DNA from 2 places in the Photobacterium sp. BZF1 genome. Region 2 is predicted to be linked to the other one. Evidence: riboswitches for the same ligand, from Rfam matches in the RefSeq annotation. Region 2 holds a riboswitch; the other holds the start of a gene.

Region 1 (7,882 bases), on a different contig from region 2:
CCGTCTTATGGTTACTCTGTTGAGCAGAATATTCCAGATGAGGTCTGGCAGGCTTACAAGAAACTGGTCGACTTAGGGTTTAAAGAGCACTTACTTACATAATTTATGTAAGACGGCTCATAGATATAAAAAAAGCCCTGTAAAAACAGGGCTTTAAACTGATGGGCTGAAATTATTGTGCTGCGTTCATGCCTTGCTCCCAGAAGGCAACTTCCATCCGTGTCGCTGTTTTGAAAATCTCACACAGGCGCTGACCACGTTTGCTTTCTAGTGGGATTTCTTCAAGCATAGCGTCTAAACGGCGAATGGTTTCCTCGACACCCGATTGATATTCCTCACCGCTATAAAGTTCAACCCAGCTGCGGTAAGGGTTACCTTCAAGTTTTGTCTCAGACCACTTCGCTAGGCGTTGACCCACTACCGCATAGCCGATAGCACAAGGGGCTAGGGCAGTGAATAAATCGGTGCGGTCTCCTGCCATACCGGTATCCAATACATAGCGCGTGTAGCAAACAGTACCGAAGTCTTCCGGTTCTGCTTCCATCTCTTCAGCAGACAGACCCCAAGTCTGGCAATACTCAATGTGATGGTTCATTTCTGATTCAAGCAAAGCGCTCAAACCAGGTAGAGGCTCACGCATTTCAGCCAATGTTGTTGATTTGAATATAGCCAGTGCGTAAGCACGGGCATAGTGCTTCAGGAACAAGTAATCTTGCTTAAGGTAGTGGAAAAAAGCGTACTTGTTCAAGTCACCAGTTGCTAGCTGGTTGACGAAATCATGCTCGGTATAATCTTCCCAATCCTGCTGGCAGTAGCTAATCAAATCTTGGTATTTCATTGTAAATCCTCAAATACTGATATTCGTGGCGCTTAGTAGGTCAGCACGTAATCTTTCGCTTGTGGTAGTGTTTTAATGATGTTGTGCTGTTTCATGAATTCAGCGTATTCATCATAGCGTTTTAGCTCCACAGCGCCTGGGCGCAAAGCAAAGCGGGTTAGGGTATCTTCCCAAGCTCGGCGGTTTAGGTCGTTGTTCAATGTATCAGGAGAGTAAGCCACGAACTCTTTCCATGCCTGCTCTGGGTGGTTAATGAGGTAAACCGTTGCTTTCTCGATAGCAGTATTAAACTTGTTGATCGTTTCTGGATCGTATTTGTTTTTGTTAGCAACGAAAATCAGCTCGTCGTAAGGTGGTACACCGTGTTCTTCTGGGTAGAAAGCGGTTGCGTCATAGCCCTCGATAGCAAGTTGGTTAAGTTCGAAGTTACGCAAGCCACCCCAAATGGCGTCGACCTTGCCAGAAGCGAGCGAAGAAGAGAGTGCCCAGCCAACATTGATGATTTTTACGCTATCCATATCCACACCTTCTGAGCGAAGCATGGTGCCGATAGTCGCATCTTCATTACCGCCGATAGCAACGCCAATGTTTTTGCCTTTTAGATCAGCCAATGACTTGATGCCTGATTTGTCTAATACAATCAGCGAGTTCAACGGGCCAGAAATGAGCGTCGCAGAGCGTACCAGAGGAAGCTTTGCCGCTGTGCTTGAAATCAGCGTGCTCTGGTACGAAACAGCAAGGTCAATACGACCTGCTGCGACTAATTTGTCAGGCACACTCGGGTCGGCAGGCTCTTGGATTTGAACATCTAAACCTTGTTCTGCAAACCAGCCTTTTTCTTTTGCTAGGATAATTGGGCCGTGGTTTGGGTTAACGAACCAGTCCAGCATGAGTGTGACTTTCTCTTCTGCGGACGCACTAAAAGAAGCCAGCATTAATGCAGCTGCGGCAAACAGTTGCGGTTTACCTGCTTTAAAAAAAGTGGATATCATTCTATTTCCTTGTTGTTGAGCGAAGTAAAGCATTCCGTGTTATGTAACCGAGTTATTGGCTTTGCCATGGAATGGCTTTTTTTAATATAAGATCGGTAATGAAGTACAGGCTGATAGAGAAAAACGCCAAGATAAACAAAGCGGCGAACATCTCATCGACAAACATGCGCGCATTGGCTTGCAGCATTAAGTACCCGAGGCCTTCACTTGAACCCACCCATTCACCAATCACGGCACCAATTGGCGCGACGACAACCGCAACGCGAATACCTGATGCCAAAGCGGGTAGGGCGGCGGGTAAGCGGATCTGCCAAAGTTGCTGCCAACGGGTAGCTCCCATCGTCGTGGCCAGATCAAGGTAGCCTTTTGGTGTATGGCGAAGGCCGTCATAACAGCATGTCGTGACAGGGAAGAAAATGATCAGTGCTGCCATGACAATTTTTGACGCCATGCCATAGCCGAGCCACAGCATCAGAATGGGCGCGATAGCAAATACCGGTATTGCTTGGCTAGTGATCAGTATTGGCAGTAGCCAACGACGAAGAGGCTCAAATACCAGCATTTGTAGGGCAAAGAACAGCCCCATAGCCAAGCCAAGCAGTAAACCAAACAGGACTTCAGTACCGGTTACCACAGTGTGGTGCCACAGTACATCTGCCCTTTCAACTAGCTTGGAGAGGACAGCGACAGGTCCTGGCAATATGAAAGGTGGTAGGTCAAAGATAACGACACTGGCCTGCCATAAACCCATAATGATTGCCACGCTAATGACAAAGCGGGAAATATGTTGCGACAACTGTGACTTATTGACCTTATTGGTATGCTGGTTAGCCTCTTGCTGTTCCAACAAAGGATTCTGTAGCTTCGGAGATACTGATTGATCAGACATAATCATTCTCCAGCTCATTGATGATCCCTTGCTGGTGGGTGGCGAGCTCACCATCAAATTGCCTTGGTGGTGGACTAGAGGGTACTGGTAACGCTCTTATGGAAGCTGGGGTACCTGCCATCATATATATCTGGTGGCCAAGCCGAAGTGCTTCTTGCGGATCATGGGTGATCAACAATACGGTTTTCCCTTCGAGTAATTTTGCCGAAAGAGACTGGAGCTTATGCCGTGTGACAGCGTCGAGGGCCGAAAAAGGCTCATCCATTAAAACAAGTGGTTTGTCTTGCATCAGAGTACGAGCCAAAGCCACACGCTGGCGCATCCCGCCAGAGAGTTGGCTAGGCATTACATCCGACTTATCAGCTAGACCAACAGCTTCGAGCAATGCCAGAGCGCGTTTCTTGTCTGCTTTCTGAGCTTTACCAAAACGCGCACTTAAGCAAGCATTTTCCATGACATTGAGCCAAGGCAGCAGTAAATCCTGCTGGGCCATGTAAGCGATGTTGCCGTTTAATGGTAACTTGTTGCTTGTGGAGATAGTGCCATTCCATGCAACGTTGTCCTCCAACAGGCCAGCAAGGTGGCGGAGCAGTGTTGTTTTGCCGCAACCGCTCTTCCCCAGAAGGCAAGTCCATTGACCGGCTGGCAACTCAACGTTTAACTGGCTAAATAATGGGGTGCTGGCGTCGTTATATCGAAGCATTAGATCCTCGATTTTGACTGCCATCCCTTTAGCAACATAAGAATCGCCAGATGTGTCTGATGCAAGATTGCTATTCATCTTGTTTATCGCTTCCATGCTTATTCTGGTTTGAAGTGGCCTGCAAAGAAATGATTCACAGGCCCGTGGCCAGAACCGATTTCAAGTTCATCTGCATGTTCGATGGCTTTGGTGATGTAGGCTTTGGCATGTTTTACAGCGTCTTGCAGTGGGTATTCTTGAGCAAGGAATGAGGCAGTTGCTGCCGATAGCGTACAGCCAGTACCGTGGGTATTGCGGGTCGCAATTCGCGGAGTGCTCATACGGACAACATCATCTTCAAGAATCAATAGGTCGGTACTGAACTCGTCTTTTTCTAGGTGGCCACCTTTCAATAGAATTGAACGTGAACCAATGCCGCGCAATGCAGCGATCATTGCTGTCATTTCTTGCTCAGTTTCAGGTAAGTCTGAGCCAATCAATGCAGCTGCCTCTGGGAGGTTTGGGGTGATCACGTCGGCGAGCGGTAGTAGCTCGGCCTTCAGCGTTGAGATCGCATCTTGCTCAAGCAGTAAATCACCACTTGTTGCAACCATAACTGGGTCGATAACCAAGAATTTAGGCTGATACTGGCGTAATTTTTTAGCGACCATGCGAATGATATTAGCGTCACTCAGCATGCCAATCTTAACGGCTTTTACATCAAGGTCGGTAAATACAGCATCAAGTTGTTGCTCGACAAAAGCAGGGTCAATGCCAAGGATGCCTGTTACGCCTTGGGTGTTCTGGGCAGTGAGTGCTGTGATCACAGAGCATGCGTAACCGCCGGTTGCGGAAATGGCTTTGATGTCGGCTTGAATGCCTGCGCCGCCACCACTGTCAGAGCCAGCGATGGTTAGGGTAATCGGGGTCTTTGATGAAATTGGCATAGTTACCTCTATCTAAGACGTAAGGTAGCTAATACCATCGAACCGCAGTGGGGTACGAGAAAGGGCATTACAGCTAGTTCCCTACGCCATTATTAAATGGATCAGGTTCAACGGGTCCCACTACGTGGTCTCAGCGCTCGGCTCCCCGACTAACGGATAAAATTGGTACTTACGGGCCAATGTTGAAGATTGACCTGAAAAAAACTGTTTTCTGGCTTAAATGCCTGAAGATGTGACTAATCTAAACATGTTTTTTACGATAGGGCAAACATGTTAGGAATAAAATGAGGTGATGGATGAAGAATAATACAGAAGGGGAATAAAGAGGCAGCCACAGCGTGGCTGCCTTGGTAATTACATCTTTTTGCAGTATGCCGCAATGATTACCATGTTAGTACCTGCTGCTTTACCCGAGATGTGTAATGGGTTATCAGTCAGGCGAATACCACGAACAGCAGTACCTTGTTTGATTACAAGGTTCGAGCCTTTCACTGGCAGATCTTTGATGATGGTGACGTTGTCACCTGCTTCAAGAGCCGTACCGTTTACATCCACGGTCTTGATTGAGTCAAGCTCAGCAAGGGCGATACCTTTCTCAGCCCATTCAATCATGTCTTCTTCCAAGTACATCATATCAAGCAGGTCTTGAGCCCATGTTTCAGAAGACAGGCGCTTAAGAAGGCGGTAAGCCATTACCTGGACAGCAGGCTCTTGGCTCCACATGCTGTCGTTCAAACAACGCCAGTGGTTTTGATCCAGCGTTTCAGCGTCTTCGATTTCTGTACGGCAAGTTCCACACACCATCACACAGCTACCAGCTGTTTGGTCAGGAGACGCAGGAACTTCGTAAACGCTCAGACTGTCTTCTGATCCACATAGTTCACATTTAGCGCCAGCGCGCTCTTTAACGATTGATTCAATGCTCATAGGAATATTCCAAGGAAGTGTAATGGTCTTAGTTACCATACAGGTAACTGTTCTGTTTATTATGCCATTTAATTTTGAGAAGAAAAGGAATGAAGATCAAGATCACATTAGTCTCATTAACTTACGGGCAAAAAACAAACTAATTGAACGTCTAAGTAAAAATAATGCAACAAAAATGTAGGAGATATTGTTGTGTTGAGACTAAGATCAAATAGCCTACCCAAGTAGTTACAGAAAAAGAAATAGGAAAATGTATGAAAAAGGCACTTTTTTTACTTTTAGCTTTAGCACTTATTGGTTGTGATGATGAGGATGTTGTTAACACAGTATCAGGCAATGCAGAAGTGTTCGCCGTTACCGGAGCTGAAGTTGGAGGAGCACAAGGATACACCAGCATTGATAGCCTAGAAAACCAATATCCAATCACTTTGCCCGATGAATTCCCAGCAGGCTCTGAACAAACGCTAGATAGCCGGTTAGGATCTCTTGGTATAGATATAGAGGGTACAGATTGCGGTATTATTGATACCAGTGGCGATGTTTGTTTTGGAGCTGGAAGTGACACAGCTTGTGTACCCGATGAGGTCACTAAATTAGGTATCAAACTTTATACCATCGACATTGATGAAGTGAAACGCGCCTATGATAATGGTTTCTACCCGAAATTAGCGGCTGATCTGCTAGGTGATACCTTTTCTGACTTTGATATTGAGCGTGTAAGTTGCTCAAGTATTGGGTTGTAGTTGATAGTATGTTGAAAGGCAGGCCTTAATGTAGCATACATAGGCCTGCTAATTTCTTTTAGTCAAAAGAAACACTATCACTATTACATTCCTCAAAAAAAATTTTATTAAATGCCTCGCAACTTCTATTTCTGACTGGTTTTTGACTAGGGGTTTCTTGCTAATTTAAGCCACTACTTTTGGGTTATTAAGCGGTAAGAAGTAATGAAAAGGAAAGGGATATTCGGCCTTTTAGGTATTTTGATTAATATTCCGTGTATTGGTTATGCTGCTGAAATTGAGAGCTATATTGTCGGCGGCAATCCTGTCAGGCATGGTGATGAAATAACTTGGATGGCCTCATTAAGAAATACGACGGACAATACTTCACATTTTTGTGGAGGAAGTATTGTTAATGAGCAATGGGTATTAACTGCCGCCCATTGCGTTGTGCAGGGTATCGCTGGCGATGAATTTACGTTGCCGCCCAATAACCTTGCTGTGATGGTCGGAAAATTGTCTAGTGAGGTCGTTGACACTGCCGATCTATATCAGGTCACCCATGTTGTCGTACACCCTGAATACTCTCCGAACGCTGAAATTAAAATTACGGTCGATGAAAATCAAAACCAGACGGAGGAAGTGGTTAAGTTAGCATTAGACAATGATATTGCACTGCTTCGTGTCAATCGTTTGTTTCCGTTTCCTAGGGTAAGTCCAATTAAATTAGCTGATCAGAAGGTAGCACAACGGCTTGAGGCGACCTTGGCTGATGAATGGAACGAAAACAAACGCCCAGTTAATACAATGGTCTCTGGTTGGGGTGCGACAAATAGTGATGGCACCGGTATATCAACAAACCTTATGTATACTGAGCTCTCTTATTTGCCGATATCAGATTGCTTCAATTTACTGGAAAGGGGCAATGATGAACACTTTATCATAGATAGTCCGTTGAACTTGACGAAAGTTTGTGCTTTACCACCTGATATTTTGTTTGATGAAGAAGGTGACCCCCTCGGATATGGGCCTGATGCCTGTAAGGGAGACAGTGGTGGCCCACTAGTAACGAAAGATAACGACGGAAGTTGGGTGCAACTAGGGGTCGTGAGTGGAGGCCCACAAGGAGCCCCTCTCTGTGGCGCATATTTGCGTCCAGGTTTCTATGCGCGAGTAGGTACCTATTTTGATTGGATAAAGGAAATAGTAGGAAAGATTCCCGATATCCCAATCACCAATCCAGACTTTATGGAAGATGAGGAAACTGGAAGTAGTAAAGATGATGATCAAGACGTAGATACGGGAGAAGGAAAGGCCGACGAAGGATGTAACCCCGAGGTTTCCGGTATCAGCCCGAATAATTGTGCCCTGAATTCCGAAGGGGGAGGTGGGATGGTTGGCTACTTTGGACTTGGAGGCTTGATTTTGATGCTGTTGAGACGACGACTTTTATTACGCGATTAATAAAAAACAGCCACCCAGAATGAAGAGTGGCTGTTTTCGTTAGCGGCGGAAAGAAACAGCTTCTTTACCGTCTGCCAATTCAATATGGGTAACCGCTGGCTGGGTTTCAGCAATAACATTACCGGCACGGATAGAGTAACGTACTGGCACTTGGCGGCGAACCGCATCAAAGCCATTTTCAGCAGGAAGAATAAGCAGGTTACCTGGCTTACCCAACTCAATACCGTAGCGGCTTTGAATGTTTAGGGTGGTCGCAGAGTTAGTGCTGATCAAGTCCAAAGATTGGTTGATTTGGTCGTAGCCCATCACCTGGCAAACATGCAGTCCCATATGCAGAACTTGCATCATGTTAGCTGTTCCCAATGGGTACCATGGGTCAAAAACATCGTCATGGCCAAAGCAGACATTGATGTTCGAAGCT
Region 2 (7,882 bases):
TCACTGCAAGGTGATGATCTGGCATGGCTTGAGCAGGCAACAGCGCCACTGACTCGTTAATAGCGAGACAACATAAAGAAAACGCCCGCACGGCTATGCTGTGCGGGCGTTTTTTATTAAATCATTTATCTAGGCAGTTAACCCGAGTAGGCGTGATGCCAATCTTTCCACACCACCTCAAAGCCACGCTGCTTGACCGCTGCGGCGACATCGACAGCCGGGCGCTCATCGCTGATCGCAAACTGCTCGAGCTCCGGCTCATCATCGGCATAACCACCCGGCTGGGTCTTGGACTCTGCCGACATCGTGGTGATCCCTAGCGGCAGCACATTATCGCGAAATTGCGCCGACTCGCGGGTCGATAGCGATAGCTCTACCTCAGGGTTGAGCAGACGGTAGGCACAGATCAGCTGCACCAGCTGGCGGTCATCCATCACCGATTTTGGCTGTAAGCCACCTTCGCACGGGCGTAGGCGCGGGAAGGAAATCGAATAACGGGTCTGCCAGTAGGTGCGCTCAAGGTAATCGAGGTGCGCGGCGACAAAGAAACAGTCGGTGCGCCATTCTTCGAGGCCAATCAAAGCACCAATACCTATCTTGTCGATACCGGCCTTGGCCAGGCGATCCGGCGTTTCCAGGCGGTATTCAAAGTCCATCTTATTGCCACGCAGGTGATGCTGGGCGTAAGTCGGGGCACTGTAGGTTTCCTGGTAGACCATGACCGCATCAAGGCCGAGGGTTTTTAGCTCGGCATACTCGTCCTGATCCAACGGCTGCACTTCCATGGCCAGGTAACTGAAGTGGGATTTGATCGCCGGCAGTGCCTCGCGGAAATACTCCATCCCGACCTTACGCTCGTGCTCGCCGGTCACCAGAAGGATGCTATCGAACTGCTTGGCCTTGATGGCCTCACACTCGCGTTCAATCTCGGCCATATCCAACGTGCGGCGCTTAATGCGGTTTTCCATCGAAAAGCCACAGTAAGTACACGCATTGGCACACAGGTTAGACAGGTACAACGGAATGTAAAATGACACCGTATGACCGAAGCGCTTGCGGGTCAGGGCAGCGGACTGCTGTGCCATCTGCTCGAGGTAAGGCTCAGCTGCCGGCGAGATCAGGGCTTTGAAATCTTCCAGATCACGCTTGGGCTTGCGCAGTGCGCGCTCAACATCCGCCGCCGTCTTGCCATAGATGGACAACCGGATATCATCCCAATCCAATTGCTTCCAATCATCAACGAAACTCATCGCAAGCTCCTTAAGCCGGCTGATCCAAAAATGCCGTCAATGGGCTGGAGGCAATGGCATGGTTTACCGTACCTGCCAAACCGGCTTCATACGCCATACGGCCACTTTCAACCGCTAACTTGAAGGCACGCCCCATCGCAATAGGATCCGCTGCCGCCGCAATGGCCGTGTTTACCAACACTGCATCTGCGCCCATTTCCATTGCTTCTGCTGCATGGGATGGTGCGCCAATACCGGCATCGACAATCACAGGGACCTTGGCCTGATCGATAATGATTTCAAGGAAATCACGCGAGGCCAGCCCCTTGTTGGAACCAATCGGCGCGCCTAAAGGCATCACCGCCGCACAACCCACCTCTTCCAAGCGCTTACACAGCACGGGGTCGGCATGGCAGTATGGCAGCACGATGAAACCTTCACGGACCAATTCTTCCGCCGCAGCCAATGTCTCAATCGGATCTGGCATCAAATATTTAGGATCCGGGTGGATTTCCAGCTTAAGCCAATTGGTACCCAGCGCCTCACGGGCCAACTTAGCGGCAAACACTGCTTCCTTGGCATTTTTCGCCCCTGAGGTATTCGGCAGCAGGTTAACTCCTGCCTCAATCAAAGGAGCAAGGATATCGTCATCGCGATTTTCAATATCCACCCTTTTAAGGGCCATAGTCACCAGCTCAGAGCCCGAGGCAATAATCGATTCAGCCATGGCATGGCGGTTGGCATATTTACCGGTCCCGGTAAACAGGCGAGACGAGAACGTCTTATCAGCGATAGTTAACATTTATCCTCCTGCAATCGCTTGGAACAGGGCGATGCGATCGCCGGTATTCAATACAGTTGTTTCCCACTCGCTGCGGGCAACAATATCTTCATTCAGGGCTACGGCCGTGGCCTGCAGCGGCATCTCAAGCTGTGTCAGCAACGCACTCAGTGACTGGCCCTCAGGCACCTCTACCGGTTTGTCATTGACCCGTATCTGGATCAGAGTCGCTGTCGTCATAATGGTTCTATTCTCCCGTCCCGCAAACTGGGCACGATTTATCAGTTGGTAGTTGAAAGGCTTGCCAGCCCATCGTCAGACCATCAAACTGGCGTAATGTGCCAAAGCCCACCTCACCAGATCCGGTCAGTAATTTAATAGTTTCCAGTGCCTGCAGGTTACCGACAGTGCCAACCACCGGCCCGGCGATCCCGGAATTGCTGCAGTTCTGCGGCTCATCAAGGGTCCCAGCCTGACGCGGGAACAAGCAGTGGTAACAAGGGCCTTTGCCCTGCCGGAAATCAAACGCCATCAACTGGCCTTGCCAGCGTATTGCTGCGCCCGAGATCAAAGGTTTATTGGCTTTGAAACAGGCAAGGTTGACGGCATATCGGGTTGCCAAGTTGTCGGAGCAATCCAGTACCACATCAGCTAACGAGACCTCCATCGCCAGCCGCTGATCGGCCAGCCGAGCTTTTACCGCCCGGATACGGATATGCGGGTTTAACGCCTGCAGCTGCTCCGCGGCCATCTGCGCCTTGGCTTTACCCTGATCGCTATCGCGATAGACCACCTGGCGCTGGAGGTTGGAGCTATCCACGGTGTCATCATCAGCAATGACCAAATTGCCTATACCGGCACCCGCAAGGTATAAGGCCGCCGCCGATCCCAATCCGCCAGCCCCGACGAGCAACACTTGGGCACCAGACAATGACTGTTGGCCAGACTCGCCTATCTGCGGCAGCATGATCTGGCGGTTATAGCGAAGAAACTCCTGATCACTGAGCATGGTTGCCATCCTATTCTGTCGGGTTACGCACTAAGATATCTTCAAATGCAGCAACGGCCTGGGCCGGATCCTCGGCTTGGGTAACAGCACGGACAACCGCGACACTACTGACACCGGTACGCCACACCCGCTCGGCACGGGATAAGTCGATACCACCAATCGCCACTGTCGGGAACGCATCACCAATCAGCTGCTGGTACAGTGCCAACCGGCTGAGTCCCTGCGGCTTGGATGGCATATCCTTAGTCGTCGTCGGGAAGATATGGCCCAAGGCGATATAGCTCGGGGCAAACTCTGCGGCACGAAGAATTTCGTAATAGCCATGGGTTGAAAGCCCAAGACGTAGCCCAGCCTGCTGGATAGCAGCCAGATCAGCGGTCTCCAGATCTTCCTGCCCGAGATGGACACCATAGGCATGGTTTTCAATCGCCAGCTGCCAGTAATCATTGACGAAGACCTGGCCACCATACTGTTTGCCAGCCTCGACAATACTCGTGATTTGGCCTGGCAAGGTAGGCTCGGACGGATCTTTGATCCGCAATTGCGTTGTCTTTACCCCAAGCTCCAGCAAGCGCTTCACCCAGTCAGCCGTATCAACAACCGGGTACAGCGCCAGTTTTTCGCGGTCTACCGTGGCAAACGGCGCGACAGCCACTTCCTTGCTCACCCACCCAAGCTCATCACACTCCGGATGGTTCGCCGTCAGTGGCCGCGGGAACAGTGAGCGGGTCATCGGCCAGCCGGTTTCACCATAGCCGTCAGCATGACTCTCCAGATAACCACGGGCATGGGCACGTGATAGCGTGACCGCATCTTCCAACGGGTAATCCAGAGCCAGTGCCGCCAGCAACATTGCACGCTGCGGCTCACTGGCCCCAGCATGATGGCAATACACTGCCCGGGCTTCACCAAGGTGGTGCCAAATATCGACACAGCCACGTTCGGTCGGCAGGCCGCAGACCACCAACGCCGGGTTAGCCGCTACCTGCTGCTGCATTTCGGCCAGAGTCGGATAAGGGGCAATCCACTGATCGCGCACCTCCAGTCCCTGTGCCACGCTTTCGGACGGATTAAACGCCACCTTGAAGGTTGTCCCTTCAAGATGAATGTCTACCACCTCCGATCCACTCCACTCCATACTTACCGCTTCACCAAGCTGGTATTTATCGGCCGCTGCCAACAGCGGCTCGATATGCATCAGTAATGGCGCTAAGTGATCGGGTAAACACAACGCGTTCATTAACTTTCCTCTTTGATTGGGTGATATAACTCACTCCCCTTAGCCCGGAACTCATCGGCTTTTTGCTGCATGCCTTCAAGGGGGTCATCCAACATTTGTACGGCCAATTCACCATCTTGCTCCAAACCGCTGGCATATTCGCGGACCTCTTGCGAGATTTTCATCGAGCAGAATTTCGGTCCGCACATCGAACAGAAATGAGCGATCTTGCCGGATTCCTGAGGGAGGGTTTCATCATGGTAGGCTCGAGCCGTTTCAGGATCCAAAGCCAGGTTAAATTGATCTTCCCAGCGGAACTCAAAGCGTGCCTTCGACAAAGCGTTGTCGCGCACTTGAGCACCGGGATGGCCTTTAGCTAAGTCTGCCGCATGGGCACACAGCTTGTACGTGATCAGCCCCACCTTTACATCTTCTTTGTTAGGCAGGCCCAAGTGTTCTTTCGGTGTGACGTAACACAGCATGGCACAGCCATACCAACCGATCATGGCAGCACCAATACCAGAGGTAATGTGGTCATAACCCGGCGCAATGTCTGTCGTTAGGGGCCCCAAGGTATAAAACGGCGCTTCATGACAGTGCTTGAGCTGCTCTTCCATGTTTTCCTTAATCATGTGCATCGGCACATGACCCGGCCCTTCAATCATCACCTGAACATCATATTCCCAGGCAACTTTAGTCAGTTCGCCCAACGTCCTTAGCTCACTGAACTGCGCCTCGTCGTTGGCATCAGCCACCGAGCCAGGACGCAGCCCGTCCCCCAGAGACAGCGCAATGTCATACTGGGCACAGATTTCACAAATCTCCCGGAAATGCTCATACAGGAAGCTTTCTTGGTGGTGGGCCAAGCACCATTTGGCCATGATCGAACCACCACGAGAGACAATGCCAGTAACCCTTTTGGCGGTCATAGGGACATAACGCAACAGGACGCCGGCATGAATAGTAAAGTAATCCACCCCCTGCTCAGCCTGCTCGAGCAAAGTGTCCCGGAACACTTCCCAATTCAGGTTCTCGGCAATACCGTTGACCTTCTCCAATGCCTGATACATCGGCACTGTGCCGATCGGTACAGGGCTATTACGGATGATCCATTCGCGGGTTTCGTGAATGTTCCGTCCGGTTGAGAGATCCATAACGGTATCGCCGCCCCAACGGGTCGACCAGACCAGCTTCTCCACTTCCTCTTCAATCGAGGAGCTGACTGACGAATTACCGATATTGGCGTTAACCTTGACCAGGAAATTACGGCCGATAATCATCGGCTCGGTTTCGGGGTGGTTGATATTGGATGGGATAATGGCCCGGCCTTCGGCGACTTCGCGGCGGACAAACTCTGGGGTAATTTCTTGCGGTAGGTTGGCGCCAAACGACATACCCGGATGTTGCTGGTTTAGCACCTCATCACGGTATTTCGCCCGGCCCATGTTTTCGCGGATGGCAATAAATTCCATCTCGGGCGTGATGATCCCCTGGCGGGCATAGTGTAGCTGAGTGACATTCTTGCCTGGCTTGGCCCGTCGGATTCGGGCTTGCTGTTCAAACCTCAGCTCATCTAAGGTGTCATCAGCTAAACGCTGTTTGGAATATTGCGAACTCAGCTCAATAAGCTGTTCAGTATCCCCCCGCTCCTCAATCCAACTCTCACGGAGCTTTGGCAAGCCAGCATAGATATCGGCTGGCTGCTCGGGATCAGTATAGAAACCGGAGGTGTCGTAGACCCGTACCGGCTCATTGGGCTCAAAAACAGGGGATTCCTTGGTGCCACCCACTAGGCTATCAGCAAGGGTTATCTCGCGCATGGGCACACGGATGTCTTCGCGGCTACCGGTGACATAGACTTTCCGGGAATTCGGGTAAGCCTGGGTAGTTAGTGAATCGATAAATTGTTTCGCTTCCAGTCTCGCTTGTTTGCGATTCGACATAGCAATTTCCTTTTTCCATAACAGGGAAGTTGCTTGGCGGATGGGTGCGTAAACAAGAGGCTATACGTAGGGTGTATAGTTTCATCTGATACTGCCACTGTGAATACAGCGATACAGAAGAGTCTCTCTTGTTCCCTTCGCAGGTATTAGCCTGATCAGGTTCTACGGATCCCGCAATGCGGTCTCAGCCAAATGGCACTCCGACAAGTTGAACTAGCAGTATATGAAAGGGGTTCCGCCTCGGCAAGACGGAACCCACAGTTTTAATACTTATTTGGCAAAAACATTGCTACTTTTGCATAACACCACTGGGCGCGACAAATTTATTTGAAACGCTTCACAAGTGACTTGAGTAGCGAAGAATGGGTCTCCCTCAACTCGCCAAGCTTGTGGGTGATTTTAGGTGCACCCTCCATATCAAATAGCTTTGGCACCGCAACGCGTTGCGACGAGTAAATCCCGGTATGGCCGCTGAAGTAGTAAGCGGTATAACAAGCGATCGCAAAATACAGCATATGCTCGGCACCAAACAGCTCGACGCCCATAATGGTACAGGCCAGCGGAGTATTGGTTGCTGCTGCAAATACAGCTAAAAAGCCCAAGGCGGCAAACAAGTCAACCGGTGCCCCCAATACCCATGCCATAGTATTGCCCAGTGTCGCCCCGACGAAGAACAAAGGAGTCACTTCCCCCCCTTTGTATCCGGCTGCTAAGGTAATGGCTGTCAGTAGTAGCTTGAGCAGCCAGCTATACCATTCGGCTCCTCCTTCCTGGAAGGCCGTCAAAATACTCACCCCACCCTCGCGGCTCGAATAAACCCCCAAGCCGATATAATCGTAGTTCCCAATGAGCTGCACTGCGCCAATGACAATCAGGCCACCAACCACCACTATCAGGTATGGGTTTTTCAACGTTGCTTTGAATATATCTTTAAAGGCATGGGTCAGCTCACCGAACAGATACCCCGCAAGACCAAAGGCCACGGCGGCAACCACAATCTTGGCGATCATCCACAGGTCGACTTTGACGGCATGCTCAAACAGGGTGATGGTTTCGAGGAAATCTATCCGGTAATGGGTATGATGCACACCCCAGGCCGAGCAGACGACATCTGCCAGGATGGCAGCAAACAAGGCAGGAATAATCGCATCATAGCGAAGGCGGCCAATCGCTAGAACCTCCAGGGCAAAGATTGCCCCGGTCAGCGGGGTACCGAAAACCGCACCAAAGCCAGCCGCCACTCCGGCAATCAACATCAGCCGGGTATCCGATTCATTAAGATGGAATTTACGCGCCAACCAATGGGTCGAGGCACCACCAATTTGCACCGCTGTCCCTTCCCGGCCTGCCGAGCCACCGAACAGGTGGGTGATCACAGTAGTGATCAGTACCAAAGGCGCCATACGGGCAGGAATACCGGCTCCGGGTTCATGGATCTCATCCATGATGAGGTTGTTGCCGCCCTCGGAATTTTTGCCCAAATTACGGTAGCAATAAACAATGACAATACCGGCCAGCGGAAGCAGGTAGAGCAGCCAGGGATTATCAATCCGGGTCGCAGTCGCTTCACCAAGGATCCAGAGGAAAAAAGCATTGAGCGTGCCGACGATAACGGCAACGGGAATAATGAGGAGCGTCCAACGGAGGATCTGGACGAATATTTTAGGATTTGAACTTAATGGGTGCGCCATACCATTTCTA

Evidence for each region. Region 2 has a riboswitch for thiamine pyrophosphate ahead of thiC (phosphomethylpyrimidine synthase ThiC). Riboswitches for the same ligand answer to the same signal wherever they lie in the genome.
Region 1: another riboswitch for thiamine pyrophosphate. It lies ahead of thiD (bifunctional hydroxymethylpyrimidine kinase/phosphomethylpyrimidine kinase); the one in region 2 lies ahead of thiC (phosphomethylpyrimidine synthase ThiC).

Annotation. Positions count from the first base shown of each region.
Region 1 covers NZ_JACSOF010000075.1:13,495-21,376, reverse strand. Annotated here, with positions in the region: gene BIZ37_RS17125 (YdcF family protein) at 1-102, shown strand, start outside; gene tenA (thiaminase II) at 173-838, opposite strand; gene BIZ37_RS17115 (ABC transporter substrate-binding protein) at 871-1,830, opposite strand; gene BIZ37_RS17110 (ABC transporter permease) at 1,883-2,725, opposite strand; gene BIZ37_RS17105 (ABC transporter ATP-binding protein) at 2,712-3,500, opposite strand; gene thiD (bifunctional hydroxymethylpyrimidine kinase/phosphomethylpyrimidine kinase) at 3,521-4,348, opposite strand; TPP riboswitch at 4,410-4,506, opposite strand; gene BIZ37_RS17095 (PhnA domain-containing protein) at 4,703-5,275, opposite strand; gene BIZ37_RS17090 (hypothetical protein) at 5,530-6,018, shown strand; gene BIZ37_RS17085 (serine protease) at 6,223-7,461, shown strand; gene BIZ37_RS17080 (cytosine deaminase) at 7,501-7,882, opposite strand, start outside.
Region 2 covers NZ_JACSOF010000003.1:80,190-88,071, forward strand. Annotated here, with positions in the region: gene BIZ37_RS01410 (aminopeptidase P family protein) at 1-60, shown strand, start outside; gene thiH (2-iminoacetate synthase ThiH) at 138-1,250, opposite strand; gene BIZ37_RS01420 (thiazole synthase) at 1,261-2,031, opposite strand; gene thiS (sulfur carrier protein ThiS) at 2,032-2,250, opposite strand; gene BIZ37_RS01430 (molybdopterin-synthase adenylyltransferase MoeB) at 2,258-3,019, opposite strand; gene thiE (thiamine phosphate synthase) at 3,030-4,259, opposite strand; gene thiC (phosphomethylpyrimidine synthase ThiC) at 4,259-6,181, opposite strand; TPP riboswitch at 6,297-6,394, opposite strand; gene BIZ37_RS01445 (voltage-gated chloride channel family protein) at 6,505-7,872, opposite strand.